Fodinicurvata sp. EGI_FJ10296: one gene and its partner. The protein of the gene in region 1 interacts with the protein of each later gene in a pairwise test. Links are inferred from orthologs where the notes say so. Each region holds a gene or a part of one and is shown in the gene's direction. Other genes may lie near its edges. The genes, in order: ABZ728_RS11205 and ileS.

Region 1 (6,985 bases):
GCGGACGATTCCTTCGTCGAACGCTTGGACCAGGAATGACTGACAGTCCCGCAGCCGGTTCTCGGCCGCCTGATCATCGGACGCGGCAGCGGCGGCGGAAGGAACGGCACCGGGCATCGCCAGTGCTGCGGCCACTGCCAGTCCCGCAAGTTGCGCCAATCCTGAACCAAGCATGACTTGTCCTTTCGCCATATCCTGATTCAATTATCATGCCACGGTCATCATGGCAAAGCATCGAGGACCTGTATCGGCCATCCCGGCTGACGTCTGACGGCTTGCCCCATCATGTTCAGTATCTGAGCCTGAGAGCCGATGATCCACCGGCTGTTGCGATAAAACAGGAAATTGAACGCGTTCGGCGCGTTGGCATTGGCATCGGCGTATTCATCGAAGGCAAATACGGTATCGACCTGTACATTGTGGTTGTGAATTCGCTGCCAGACGCCCTGATCGCCGGGATGCTGGTGATGGTAAACGCGGAAGAAGGCCCCGCCGAGCGGCGATGACGTCACGACAAGCGCGCAGCCCTGCATCGCCGCCGTCAAAACGAACCCGCGCGGCGGGTTCAGACGCGGCACATCGACAAAGCCGGGCGTGACATTGCCCTGAATGAACGGGCACCAATACGCATCGATCGACGTATCCAGCGTGGGCAATCCGTTCAGCAGCTTCAGGTCGAATACCCGGTTTCCGTTGGCGACTTCAGCCGAGACGAGATCGAAGGAGCCGAACTTGTTCAGGTTGGCGCTGGCCAGCAACTGGCGGTCGCCCTGCGTCATGTTTCCGATTTGCATCGGCCTTACGCTGTTTATGACGTTGGCCGAAAGGAACAAGGGCGGGTCGGCCCTGAATTGTCCGTTTGCACCGTTCACGTGTCTCCCCCCTTTGTCGTCGGAAATCCCCTGACCGATCGAACGGCCAATCTCCCAACCGCAAAGGATCATACACGCAAATGGGAAGTTATGTCACATTAATTCAACCTTAAGTTGACGAGAATGCTGGCGCCTGAACCGCCAGTTCGGCGGCCAGGGCCTCGAACACGGCAACCTGATCGCCGGTAAACGGTATGCCGCTACGGCTGCGTTCGTCGAATGCCAGCCACTCCTTTTGTCCCGGCATCAGCACCGTCCCTGCGTCGGCGGCCGGCACGGCGTTCATGTCACGCCTGTAGGCAGTCATGGCCGCGTCGAAATCGTCAGCGGCGATGAACATGTCCCGGCGCATGACCATGACCGAGTGGCTTACCTGCCTCGGCGTCGCCATATCGGGGCCGCCCATCGGCAACAGTCGTGCACTGTGCGGCATTCCGGTCATCAGCGCGCACATCACGTCGATCATGGCGGCAAGGCCGCTGCCCTTGTGGCCGAACGCCAGCCCGCCCAGCGGCAAAAGCCCTGCCGCTGCCTTGGGGTCCAGGGTCTCATTTGCCTCGGCATCGACGGCCGCGCCCGGCGGCAGCGACCGACCCGATGCCGCAAATTGCTGGATCCGGTTCCAGGGAACCGTGCTGGTCGCCATGTCGAGCAGAAACGGCCGTGCATCGGGGACCGGTGCGGCAAAGGCGATCGGATTGGTGCCGTGAAACGCTTTGGTACCATTATGGGGCAGAACGAAAGCGTCGGAATTGCAGATCACGAGGCCAATCATTCCTGCCTCGGCCGCGGCCAGCGCGTAGCTGCCGGCAGCGCCGAAATGGCTGGAGTTTGTGACCCCGACGGCCCCGATGCCGTTGTCTTCCGCGATACCGACGGCATGATCGACGGCACGATAGGTTGCGGTGTGGCCCAGACCGTGCCCCGCATCCAGCAGCCCGCCGGCCACGGCCGTCCGGTGGAACGTCATTTTCGGCGCGCCCTGGACGCGCCCTCCCCTCAACGCCTTGCAGTAGTGAGGCAGCAGTCTGACGCCGTGACTGTCCGTTCCCCTGAGCGACGCACCGACGAGCGAGCGCGAGGCGTCGTCGACGGACCGATCATCGGCCCCGACGGTTTTCAGACATGCCCGCAGGAAGCGTTCCGCATCCGCAGCGAGGAGATATCCGGCTACGCGAGGGTAACCACTACCGGCATCTGACTGCGCCTGAACGCCTGTCGGACTGTCTGCCACCTCTTTATCTCCCCGTTTGTCCGGCCGACTTTCCGGCATTCGTTACTGACCCAGCCGCCAGCGTCCAGCGGGCCGCAATTGTCTATTTGACCGGTCAACATGTCATACCACAGCGCCCTGTCGGTGAGTCAATCGGCAGCGTTCAGGTGGCCCGGCGGCTCTTTAGTGGCACTCAACGCCCATTGACCTACTATCGTCCGCAATATAGCGTTTATTCACTTGACGAGGGCCGAAGAATGCCCTCGGGCGATTGCCGCGCTACCGGCATTGAAGAATTGGAGCCTGCGGGCTCGGTTGGGAGGAAAAATGAAGTCGAAAACAAGCTTTGGATCCTGTTTCGCATCCGGCGTGGTCGCCGCATCGGTTGCCGCAGGGGCCCTCATGGGCGTCGGCAGCGCTCAGGCCCAGGATCTGACCATCGCGTCATCGATGCCCGCGCTCGAATTCCCGTTCTTCGTCCATATGCAGGCGGAACTTCGCCGTGAAGCCGAAGAGATCGGCGGCATCGAACTGATCGAGACCGACGGTCAGAACTCGACCAGCAAACAAACGGCCGATGTCGAGGCGGCGATCGTCCGGGACGTTGACGGTATTATCATCAGCCCCAGCGACGCCGTCGCCATGGCGCCGGCGCTGTCTCAGGCCGCGGAAGCCGGAATTCCGATCATCACGATCGACCGCCGCGTCGAGGGTGTCGATGACATTCTTGCCCATGTCGGCGCGGATAACGTGCTCGGCGGCGAGGCGCAGGGCCGCCTGATCATGGAACTTTTCCCCGACGGCGCGCGTGTCGTCAATCTGCAGGGCCAGCCCGGCGCCAGTCCGGCGATCGACCGCAATCAGGGTGTCCACAACGTCCTCGACCAGCACGATGAGTACGAATTCATCGCCGAACAGACCGCCAATTTCGCACGCGAAGAAGGCGCATCGGTTACTGAGTCCATCCTCGCCGGCCTCGACACGCCTCCCGACGTGATCGTCGCCGCCAATGACGACATGGCGCTCGGCGCCCTGATCACGGTCCAGGAGATGGAACTGGACATCCCGATCATCGGTTTCGATGCTCTGCCGGAAGCCCTCGGCAGCATCCGCGACGGCGGGCTTGCCGCGACGATCGAGCAGTTCCCCGGCGGTCAGAGCCGCACGGCCCTGCAGGCAATGGTCGACTATCTTCGCGATGGTACGGAGCCGGAAAGCCTGATCCTGCTGGAGCCAATTGCCATCACGGCCGACAATATCGACGAAGCCGAACGGCTCGGCGAGCTCTAACCCGGAAATGGGCACGAACCGGAGCACCGGTTCGTGCCGCCCCCGCACTGCGTGCCCCCTCGCGACCTCCGGGATCCCATTTTCATGACAGACCGAAGCCGGAAGATCGACGCCGGAATGGCCGGACGTATGGACCCGGTCCAGTTCCTCGCCAAGTATGCGGCCCTGATCTTCCTACTCTTGCTCATCCTGGTATTTACCATTCTGGAGCCGCGTTTCCTCAGCCCGCTCAATCAGTTCAATATCCTGCGCCAGGTTTCCGTCGCCGGGCTGATCGCCGTTGGTATGACCTTCGTCATCCTGACCGCCGGCATCGATCTTTCGGTCGGCTCACTGATGGCGTTCTGCGGGTTGGTCGGGGCCTATGTGGCCAAGGGCGGATTTCAGGACAGGTTTGCCATCGGACAGGCCGCCGATGTCGGTTATCCGGTATATCTGGCCGTGGCGGCCGCGATTGCCGTCGGCCTCGCCGGCGGCGCGCTTCAGGGACTCGCCGTCACACGGCTGAAGGTGCCGCCATTCGTCGTCACGCTGGGCGGGCTGACCGCATTTCGCGGCGCCGCGCTGCTGTTTTCCGGCGGCGGACCGATCAGCGGCTTCGAGTCCGACTACACCTGGTGGGGGCAGGGCCGGATCGGCATCGTTCCCATCCCCGTCATCATCTTTGCAATCGCCGCCATTGTCGCCCATCTGGTGCTGACCTATACGCGGTTCGGCAAACACATCTATGCCACCGGCGGCAATCCAAAGGCCGCCGCTCTGAACGGCGTACCCACCCAGCGGCTCATTTTCACCGTTTACGTGATCAGCGGCTTTTTCTGCGGATTGGCGGGTTTCCTGCTGTCGGCCCGGCTGAACTCCGCCGAGGCCGTCGCCGGCCTGACACTGGAGCTGACCGTCATCGCCTCGGTCGTGATCGGCGGCACCAGCCTGTTCGGCGGCGTCGGCACGGTCATCGGCACCGTGATCGGGGCGCTTCTGATCGGCGTCCTGACCAACGGGCTGGTGCTGCTGAACGTCTCGTCCTTCGTCCAGCAGATCATCATCGGGGTTCTGATCGTCCTCGCCGTTGCGTTCGACCAATATGCCGCCCGGCGACGCCTGGCCCAATAACCCAATAGTAGAGTGAAAGTGAGACGGCCATGCCCTTGCTGGAGATGACCGGCATTTCCAAGTCTTTCGGGGCGATTCACGCTCTGGAGAGCCTGGACTTCAGCCTCGATCAGGGCGACGTCGTCGGGCTGATGGGCGACAATGGTGCCGGCAAATCGACGCTTGTACGGATCATCGCCGGCAACTTTCAGCCGACCTCCGGCGAGATCCGGTTCGACGGCGCTCCGGTGACGTTTGTCGACAGTCTGGACGCCCGCAACCACGGCATCGAGGTGGTCCACCAGGATCTGGCGCTGTGCGACAACCTGACGGCGGCCGACAATGTCTTTCTCGGGCGCGAGATGCGCCGCCGCATCGGTCCGTTTCAGGTTCTGGACTATGCCGGCATGGCACGGAAATCGTCCGAACTGTTCGCGGAGCTGCAGTCCGACACGCGGCCTGGCGATCTGGTCCGGATGATGTCCGGCGGCCAGCGCCAGGCCGTCGCCATTGCCCGAACGCGGCTGTCCCAGGCCCGGATCGTGCTGATGGACGAGCCGACTGCGGCAATCAGCGTTCGCCAGGTGGCCCAGGTTCTGGATCTGATCAAGCGCATGCGCGATAGCGGCGTGACCGTCGTGTTGATCAGTCACCGCATGCCCGACGTGTTTGCGGTCGCCGACCGGCTGGTCGTGCTGCGACGGGGCCGGAAGGTCGCCGACAAACCTGTTGCCGGCACGTCACCGGAAGAAGCCACCGGCCTGATCACCGGAGCGATCGAGACCGCCTGACGGCAAACCCGCTCACAGGTCGACGGCGCGGCCCGTCTCTATGCTTTCGTAGGCGGCGAATACGAGCTTGAGCGTCTTCAGGTTGTCGCGCCCGGATGTCGCCGGCTCCTGCCCTGCGCTCAGGCAATTGACCCAGTGCTGCTGCGCGGCAATGACGCTGTCCTGGACGACATGCCAGGGCGGGGTCGCCCAGTTCGGTCCGGGCGGCTCGACGTCCTCGACCCGCCGCCGACCCGGTCCGGAGTCGCTGAGCCGATAGTGACCGTCCAGTTCCAGCGTGCCGTCGGCGCCCTCGATCCGGACCAGCGTCTGCGGAAACGGATCGGGATCGATCCGGGTGGCAAAGGAAATATCCACGACGGACACCGCGCCGCTCTCGTGGGTCAACAACATGGTCACACAGTCCTCGCCGGTCACACGGGGGTCGATGCGCTGGGCGGCACAATAGATCCGCACCGCTTCGCCGAAATAATACCGCGCGATATCGAGGACATGGACGCCAACATCCATCACGGCCAGGCGTTTTTCCTTCAGCAGATAAGGCTGACCGGCATAGACGTCATAGCCGTGGCGAAACGATATATGGCCCCAATGCGCCCGGCCGATCGCCCCGGCGTCGAGTTTCTCCCTGACAGCCATCAAGGGCCGCTCGAAACGGAAGTTCTCGTGAACCATGAACGTGATACCGGCCGCCGTGGCGGCGTCCACCATGGCGGCGGCATCGTCGGCCGTGAGCGCCAGCGGTTTCTGGCATATGGCCGGCACCCGGTAACGGCACGCCAGTTCGACCAACGGCCGGTGGCTTTCCACCGTGGTGACGATATCCACGAAATCCAGCGACTCTGCCTCGAACATCGCGCTGGCATCGTCATAGACGGCCGGTACGCCGAATCGGCCGGCCGCTTCGACCGCCCTGGCGCGCTCGCGGTCGCAGACCGCGACAATGGTAGCGCCCTCCACATCGTGCCAGCCGTGCAAGTGATTGGCCGCAAAAAATCCGCAGCCGATCACGCCGCCCCGGAGAACCCTGTTGTCGGCTGTCGTCGCCATCGGCTTGCTTCCCTGTTCCGCCTCACCCCGAGCCTAAACGGCGGGACCGCCGGGCGCCATGGCATTCATGGGTTCGCCGCATCTCTCGCGCAGATCAATAGGAAAAAACTATCAAACTTCTTGAATCAATCGATTGGATCGAAGGGGCATGAAGAGTTAGGGTCGCCCCTTATGGTGATGACAACACTCGGAAGGAGGAATGCATGGCGGACCGAAAGACTCTGACGACGACGGGAGGGGCGCCCGTACCCGACAATCAGAATTCGCTCACGGCAGGCGCACGCGGCCCGGTGCTGCTGCAGGACTATCAGCTGATCGAAAAGCTGGCGCACCAGAATCGCGAGCGTATTCCCGAACGTGTCGTGCATGCCAAGGGCTGGGGCGCTTTCGGCACTCTGACCGTGACCAACGACATCACCAAATACACGCGCGCCAGGATATTCGGCGATGTCGGCAAGAAGACGCCAATGCTCGCCCGATTCTCGACCGTTGCCGGTGAACTGGGCGCGGCCGACGCCGAGCGGGACGTGCGCGGTTTTGCGCTGAAATTCTATACCGAAGAGGGCAACTGGGACCTGGTCGGCAACAACACGCCGGTCTTCTTCGTGCGCGATCCGATGAAGTTCCCCGACTTCATCCGCACACAAAAGCGTCACCCGCGCACCAATATGCGGTCG
Region 2 (7,474 bases), on another replicon or contig:
TGTCGGCGCACAGAGCGTCGATTGCCTGGTTGAGCGCCTGCTGGCCGCGTGTTGGCTCAATCGTTGTCACCGACAGGCCGATGCCCAGTTTTTCGGCCATTCGCCCCTTGGCGCCGGCATATTTGGCCACGGCCGGATCGTCGCTGCCGACGACCACCGCGAGATGCGGCGTCGTGCCGTTCTCGACCAGTCTGGCGACCCGCGCCGCCAGTTCGGTGCGGATGCCGGCAGCTACCGGCGATCCCCTCAACTCCGTGGCGCCGTCTTTGCGCTGTGGTTCGTCGGTCATGGCCGGCATGTTCTCCTGTTCTCGTTGAAAAGTGGGCGCGGGCCATCCGCCAGTTTCACGCTCCCGGGGGCCTCCGGGGGTCGCTCGGCGTCCAGCGTGCCCGATTCCCGATCGTAGAGCCTCGACATTCTTTGCTTACAAGTCCATAACACGGCCCGATTTGCTGGTAACGACATGTCCTGGCGCAAATTGTACAGCGGCCCCGGCTCTGCTGCCGCATGGTTGGCATCGGGCTCGCCATTCCGGCCGGACAACGACGGGCTGATGAGCCGCCACGACAGGGGCCCAGACAAGATGGGCCCAAAACAGTTGGGGCCGCGAACCTGATGGCGCATGGTATGGCCCAGCGCCCTGCGGCGGAAGGAGCTTTTCCGAATGACACCCGTTCTCCTGGGACTTGGTGCGAATATCGGCGACCGCCGTCAGACGATTCGGGCCGCACTGGACGGCCTTGCACCATTTGCCCGTATTTCCGCCGTTTCGGCGCTCTACGAAACCGCCCCCATGTATGTGACGGACCAGGAGTCCTTCATCAATATCTGCGCCGTTGTCGAAACCGATCTTGCGCCGCGTGAACTGCTGCATGCGGTCAAGGCGCTGGAGCGCGCGCTGGGGCGCATGCCTTCACGCCGTTTCGGGCCGCGCCAGATCGATATCGATATCATCATGTACGGCGACGCCGAGATTGCGGAGGACGATCTCCAGATCCCGCACCCGCGCGTGCTGGAGCGCGCCTTCGTCCTCGTGCCCGCCGTCGATGTTGCGGCCGATTGGATCCACCCGGTTGCCGGCCGCACGATACGGGGTCTGGCGGCCGATCTGGGCGAGAGCCCCGATGTCGTGTGCGTCGGCGATGCGGCGTCGCTGCTGACCGTCCCGGTCTGAGATGTGATAGTCCTTGTGTTGGCCGCCCCTTGATTCGGCCGCCGGTCGCAGAATCTGGGCACTGGTCTTGTTTGTGTGCGGTGCAGTAGAATACTTCTGGGCGGCGTCAGCTGCCAAAGGATTGCCGTGCCGCTTGCGGACGCCCGCTCTGTAACCGACCAGGAGGGTCAATTGGACGACGTCGCCACCTTTCAGCCGCCGACCGGGTACTACATCGAGGACCTGTCCGTCGGTATGTCGGATCGCTTCGGCAAGACGGTGACCGAAGCCGACATCGTTCTCTTTTCCGGAGTTTCGGGCGATACCAATCCGGTCCATCTGGACGAGGAATATGCCGCCAGAACCCGGTTCAAGGGGCGCATAACCCATGGCATGCTGAACGCCGGCTTCATATCGGCGGTGCTGGGCACCCGACTGCCGGGGCCGGGCTCGATCTATGTGTCTCAGAACCTCAAATTTCGCGCGCCGGTCCGGCCCGGCGATACCGTCGAGGCCGTCTGCACCGTCAAGGCAATCGACATCGGGCGGATGCGCGTGACCATGGACACCGTGTGCCGGGTCCGGGGTACCAATGTCATCACGGGCGAAGCCGTGCTGCTCGTGCCGAGCCGCGATACCGTCGCTGTCTGACTCATTCCCTTCATTCCCGCCGCGGGATCCCCGCCGGCTCGAAAGGCAAAAAGCGCGTTCTGGTATGCATCTTTCCTGCACCTACACTGATATTCCCGATCGGCTGCGCGGCGCCGTCGTCGTCGTGGGAAATTTCGACGGTGTTCATCGCGGTCACCGCATCGTCATCGACGAGGCCCGCGCCGTGGCCCGCGCCTCGAACGCGCCTTTGGCGGTCCTGTCCTTCGAGCCGCATCCCCGGTCGCTCTTCCGTCCCGACGATCCGCCGTTCCGGCTGACGCCGTTCGCGGTTCGGGCGCGCGAAATCGCCGCGCTGGGTGTCGATCTGCACGTCGTCCTGACCTTCGACCGCGCCTTCAGTGAACACTCGGCCGAATGGTTCGTTTCCGAAGTCCTCTCTGCCGGTCTGGGGGCGAGCCATGTCGCCATCGGCTATGATTTCTGTTTCGGCCACCGGCGTCAGGGTAACGCGGAAACGCTGGTGGAATTCGGCCGCCGATACGGTTTTGGCGTCACAATCGTGACCCAGGCATCGGACGAAAGCGGCGGCGCCTATTCCTCCAGCCGGGTGCGCCAGTTCCTGCGCGACGGTTCGCCCGGAGAGGCTGCGTCGATTCTCGGCCGCCCGTTCGAGATCGAGGGTGAGGTGTGCCGGGGCGACCAGCGTGGGCGCGATCTCGGTTATCCCACCGCCAATATCGCGATGGACGACTATATCCGCCCGGCTTTTGGCATCTATGCCGTCAGATGCGGGATCGTGGACGCCCCGGGCGGCCCGGAGGCCCCCGACCCTCGTTGGCACTACGGTGTCGCCAATCTCGGGATAAGGCCCATGTTCGAGACGCCGGAGCCGGTGCTAGAGGCGCATCTTTTCGATTTTGCCGGCGATCTGTACGGCCGGACCCTCAGGGTTCAACTGATAGAATTTCTGCGTGGCGAGCAGCGCTTCGATGATGTCGGGGGGTTGGTGGCGCAGATGAACGAGGATGCCGCGGCGGCACGGCGAATTCTGGCGGGCGGTTAGCGTCGGGGGTTGGATGGCGCGACACGCTTGACCGCCTCGCGTGTTCCGCTACGATCCGCCCGGTTTTCATGCAGGGACGACGGGGGCCGGATTCTCTTGCGCCGGGCGACATCGATCGCCTGGAGGCGCCAGGGCAGGCCGACAGGGGAAGTGATGAGCGAGCGTTCAGGATCGAATGGCGGCGACTACAAATCGACGGTGTTTCTGCCGAAGACGGAGTTTCCGATGCGGGCGGGTCTGCCGGCGAAGGAGCCGGGCATCCTGAAGTCGTGGGAAGACGGCGATCTCTACGGCCGGCTGCGGGCGCAATCGAAGGGCCGGCTACGCTGGGTCCTGCATGACGGGCCCCCCTATGCCAATGGCAATATCCATATCGGCACGGGGATGAACAAGATCCTCAAGGATATCGTGGTCCGGACGCATCAGATGTCGGGTTATGATGCCGTCTATGTGCCGGGTTGGGATTGTCATGGCCTTCCGATCGAATGGAAGGTCGAGGAAGGCTATCGCGCCAAGGGCCTGGACAAGGATGCCGTGCCGATCGTCGACTTTCGCCAGGAGTGCCGGGATTTTGCGCAAAGCTGGATCGGCGTCCAGGCGGAAGAATTCCGGTCGCTGGGCGTGATCGGCGACTGGTCGGCGCCCTATACGACAATGACCCGGCCGGCCGAAGCCCAGATCGTTCGCGAGATTCACAAGTTCACGCTGTCCGGCGACCTTTATCGCGGGCTGAGGCCGGTGATGTGGTCGGTGGTCGAAAAAACCGCCCTGGCCGAGGCCGAGGTCGAATACCACGACCATAAATCCCCGACGATCTGGGTTCGGTTCCCGATCACGGCGCCGTCTGTTCCGGCACTGGACGGCGCGAGTGTGGTCATCTGGACCACGACGCCCTGGACGATCCCGTGCAACCGGGCTGTGGCCGCGTCGCCGGAGATCGATTATAGCGTAGTCGAGGTGACGGCCGTCGAAGACGGCGCCCGCGCCACCGTGGGTGAGCGTCTTGTCCTGGCCGACGAGCTGATCGAAGACGTTGCTGCGGCGGCCGGCATCACAGGCTGGGAGCGCCGGGCGTCGCTTGGCGGGTCGGACCTCGTCAGCACCGTGTGCGCTCATCCTTTCGCTGATCTCGGATTCGACTTCGAGGTTCCGGTTCTGGCGGGCGATTTCGTCACGACGGAGCAGGGAACCGGGCTGGTTCATATCGCTCCTGCCCACGGCGCCGACGACTTCGAACTCGGTCGCCGTCACGGTCTGCCGCTGATCGAGACCATGACCGAGGACGGCGTCTACACCGACCGGATTCCCTATTTTGCCGGTAAACGGGTGCTGATGCCCGACGGCAAACCGGGCGACGCCAACGGCGCCGTGATCGGGGCGCTCAACGAGGGTGGCGGCCTGCTGGCCAAGGGGTCGCTGCGGCACAATTACCCCCATTCCTGGCGTTCCAAGGCGCCGCTGATCTTTCGGGCGACCGCGCAGTGGTTCATCCCGATGGATCGCAGCGGCCTGCGGGACACGGCGCTGAAGGCGCTGTCGAACACGCGGTTCGTGCCGGAAGGCGGCCGGACGCGCCTGACCTCGATGGTCGAAAGCCGCCCCGACTGGTGCATCAGCCGCCAGCGCGCCTGGGGTGTGCCGATCGCCATTTTCGTGGAACGCAGCACCGGAGAGCCGCTGCGCGATGACGCGGTCTGCGAGCGCATCGCCGACGCATTCGAACAGGAAGGTTCCGATGCATGGTTCACGTCGCCGCCGGAACGGTTTCTGGGCGATGGCCATGATCCCGCGGCCTACGATCAGGTTTTCGACATCGTCGATGTGTGGTTCGAAAGCGGCTCGACCCATTCCTTTGTGCTGGAAGCGCGCGACGATCTGAAATGGCCGGCCGACCTCTATCTCGAAGGATCCGACCAACATCGCGGCTGGTTTCAGTCATCGCTGCTGGAAAGTTGCGGCACCCGGGGCCGGGCGCCCTACGACGCCGTGCTGACCCATGGGTTCGTCCTGGACGAGCATGGCCGCAAGATGTCGAAGTCGCTTGGCAATGTCGTGGCACCCCAGGAAGTCCAGAAGAAATACGGCGCCGATATCCTGCGCCTGTGGGTGGTCTCGTCCGACTTCTCCGAAGACGTCAAGATCGGCGACGAAATCCTGAAAGGCCAGACCGACGCCTATCGCCGGTTCCGGAACACGCTGCGCTATCTGTTGGGCGCCGTGAACGGTTTCGACGCCGCTGCGGAAGCCGTTGCCCCCGCCGATATGCCGGAGCTGGAGCGCTGGGTGTTGCATCGGCTGCATGAAATGGATCGGCTGATCCGCGATGCCGTCGATGCCTTCGACTTTCATGCGATGGCATCGGCGCTGCATAATTTCTGTGCCAACGACCTGTCCGCCTTTTATCTCGATATACGCAAGGACAGCCTCTATTGCGATGGGGCCACGGACATCACGCGGCGATCGGCGCGCACGGTCATGGATCTCGTATTGACCCATCTGACGACGTGGCTTGCGCCGATTCTGTGCTTCACGGCTGAGGAAGTCTGGCGCACCCGGCACGGCGCCGATGCCGACAGTGTTCACCTGCAGCTCTATCCCGAGGTTCGCGCGGATTGGCGGGACGATGCGCTGGCGGAGAAATGGGCGCTGGTGCGGCGTGTGCGCCGGGTCGTAACCGGTGCGCTGGAAGTCGAACGCGTCGAAAAGCGTATCGGTTCATCGCTGCAGGCCCATCCGACGGTGCATGTCAGCGACGATCTGCGCCGCAATGTCGAGGGCATGAATCTGGGTGATATCTGCATCACGTCGAATCTGACCCTGACGACCGTACCGGCGCCCGCCGACGCCTACCGGCTGGACGACGTGCCCGATGTCGCCGTCGTGCCCACGGTGGCCGACGGCGAGAAATGCGCCCGATGCTGGAAAGTGTTGCCGGAAGTGACGGCCGGGCCTCATACCGACCTTTGCAATCGTTGTGCCGATGTCGTCGACCAACAGGCCAGAGAGGCCGTATAGCCCCATGATGCGGTTCGGGCTGGGCATCTCACTCGTCGTCATCGTGATCGATCAGGTGACGAAAAGCCTGATGCTCTATGGGGTCTTCGGCTTCGATTTCCCGGCGGGGATCAGTTCGTGGCATCCGGCGATTGCCGTTACGGGTTTTTTCAATCTCGTCACGGTCTGGAACATGGGCGTCAGTTTCGGAATGTTCTCGGCGGGCAGTCCGGTCGTCCGCTGGCTGCTGATCGCCGTGGCCGTTGGCATCAGCGTCGGCATGCTCGTATGGCTGTCGCGGGCCGGATCGCGGTTGGTTGCGGCGGCGCTGGGCTTGATCGTCGGCGGCGCGATGGGCAATGTGATCGATCGAATCCTCTATGGCGCTGTAGCGGACTTCCTGGATTTCCATATCTGGGGTTATCATTGGCCGGCGTTCAACGTCGCCGACAGCGCCATCATGATTGGCGTTGCGTTGCTATTGTACGACAGTATCGTCGGTCAGACCGACCACACGAACGGCGGGCCGGCATCGGGTCGGCATCGGGGGGATATGTGAAAGGGCAGGGGACGACGACTATGACCAGATTGTCCAGATTTGCGCGATTCGGCTTACTGATCGGCATGGGATCGGGGCTCGCGGCGTGCAGCGCGGCCGAGAACGTCTTCTCGTTCGGCCAGAGTTCGCCCGACGAGTTCGCCGTTGTTTCGCGCGCACCGCTGGCAGTACCGCCCAGTTATTCGCTGGCGCCTCCGCGCCCGGGGGCACCGCGCCCGCAGGAAGGCACGGCGTCGGATCGGGCTCGTGCAGCCATGTCCGGGAGTGACGCCGGGGCCGGCGCCGTCGCCTCGACATCCGGTTCCGCAGCGGAGGACATGCTGCTGTCTCGAACAGGTGCAGCGGGTGTGGACGATTCCGTGCGCGATACGGTCGACCGCGCCGCCGGTTCGGTCGATGCGGACGAGAACTTCGTTCAGCGCCTGCTCTTCTGGCAGGGCGGCGGCAGCAGCGAACGCGTGGTCGACCCCGAGGAAGAGAGCGCACGTCTCGACCAGGCCCGGCGTGCGGGACGGCCGCTCGGCGACGGCGACGTGCCCACGATCGAACGCCGAGAGGGCGGAATCCTTTCCGGCTTCTTTTAACCTCCCGTCGGGATCCTCGTTCACAGGCCCGTTTTTCGGGGCTGCCGATTCCCGACTTCCGCCGATCCGCGAATAGCCGGTCGGTGCCATTGTTTTGCCGTCTGAATTCTGCACAACGTCTTGTCGTCCGAATGGTCTTGTCGTCCGGACGGGTGGCGAGTTGCGGAATGGGAGGTTAGATCGTGACGATTAAACGCGCGAATGCGGCGGCAACGGCCCTGTTGGCAGTAGCCACCGGCGCCGGCCTCGCGCCGTCTGCCGGTGCCGAAGTTTTCAGGCCTGATGTATTCGAACTCGACAATGGTCTGACGGTCGTCGTCGTAACCAACCGCACGGCGCCGGTCGTGAGCCATATGCTGTGGTACAAGGTCGGCGCGGCGGACGAGGAGCCCGGCGTCAGCGGGATCGCCCATTTCCTTGAGCATTTGATGTTCCGGGGTACCGAGACGGTGCCCGATGGCGAATTCAGCCGCATCGTTCAGCGTGAGGGTGCCCGCTCGAATGCCATG

The links.
Region 2: the proteins of ABZ728_RS11205 (region 1) and ileS interact in binary tests that used the Escherichia coli proteins (3 or more experiments, as listed by UniProt). The link is inferred for Fodinicurvata sp. EGI_FJ10296 from one-to-one orthologs.

What each region holds. Positions count from the first base shown.
Region 1 is NZ_JBFCVL010000004.1:508,326-515,310, forward strand. The notes cover bases 1,480-4,393. They hold ABZ728_RS11205 (substrate-binding domain-containing protein), read left to right. Parts: upstream 1,480-2,412; coding sequence 2,413-3,375; downstream 3,376-4,393. Other genes in these bases: ABZ728_RS11200 (Ldh family oxidoreductase), read right to left, coding at 1,480-2,106; ABZ728_RS11210 (ABC transporter permease), read left to right, coding at 3,460-4,393. In the rest of the region: ABZ728_RS11190 (hypothetical protein), read right to left, coding at 1-192; ABZ728_RS11195 (hypothetical protein), read right to left, coding at 222-794; more of ABZ728_RS11200, read right to left, coding at 982-1,479; more of ABZ728_RS11210, read left to right, coding at 4,394-4,488; ABZ728_RS11215 (ATP-binding cassette domain-containing protein), read left to right, coding at 4,518-5,258; ABZ728_RS11220 (Gfo/Idh/MocA family oxidoreductase), read right to left, coding at 5,271-6,308; ABZ728_RS11225 (catalase), read left to right, coding at 6,512-6,985. UniProt on the Escherichia coli protein: Part of the ABC transporter complex RbsABC involved in ribose import. Binds ribose. Also serves as the primary chemoreceptor for chemotaxis.
Region 2 is NZ_JBFCVL010000006.1:343,617-351,090, forward strand. The notes cover bases 2,641-6,043. They hold ileS (isoleucine--tRNA ligase), read left to right. Parts: upstream 2,641-2,981; coding sequence 2,982-5,843; downstream 5,844-6,043. Other genes in these bases: ABZ728_RS15250 (bifunctional riboflavin kinase/FAD synthetase), read left to right, coding at 2,641-2,828; lspA (signal peptidase II), read left to right, coding at 5,848-6,043. Outside these bases: ABZ728_RS15235 (bifunctional 5,10-methylenetetrahydrofolate dehydrogenase/5,10-methenyltetrahydrofolate cyclohydrolase), read right to left, coding at 1-289; folK (2-amino-4-hydroxy-6-hydroxymethyldihydropteridine diphosphokinase), read left to right, coding at 665-1,174; ABZ728_RS15245 (MaoC family dehydratase), read left to right, coding at 1,346-1,804; more of ABZ728_RS15250, read left to right, coding at 1,869-2,640; more of lspA, read left to right, coding at 6,044-6,381; ABZ728_RS15265 (DUF3035 domain-containing protein), read left to right, coding at 6,402-6,965; ABZ728_RS15270 (pitrilysin family protein), read left to right, coding at 7,148-7,474. UniProt on the Escherichia coli protein: Catalyzes the attachment of isoleucine to tRNA(Ile). As IleRS can inadvertently accommodate and process structurally similar amino acids such as valine, to avoid such errors it has two additional distinct tRNA(Ile)-dependent editing activities.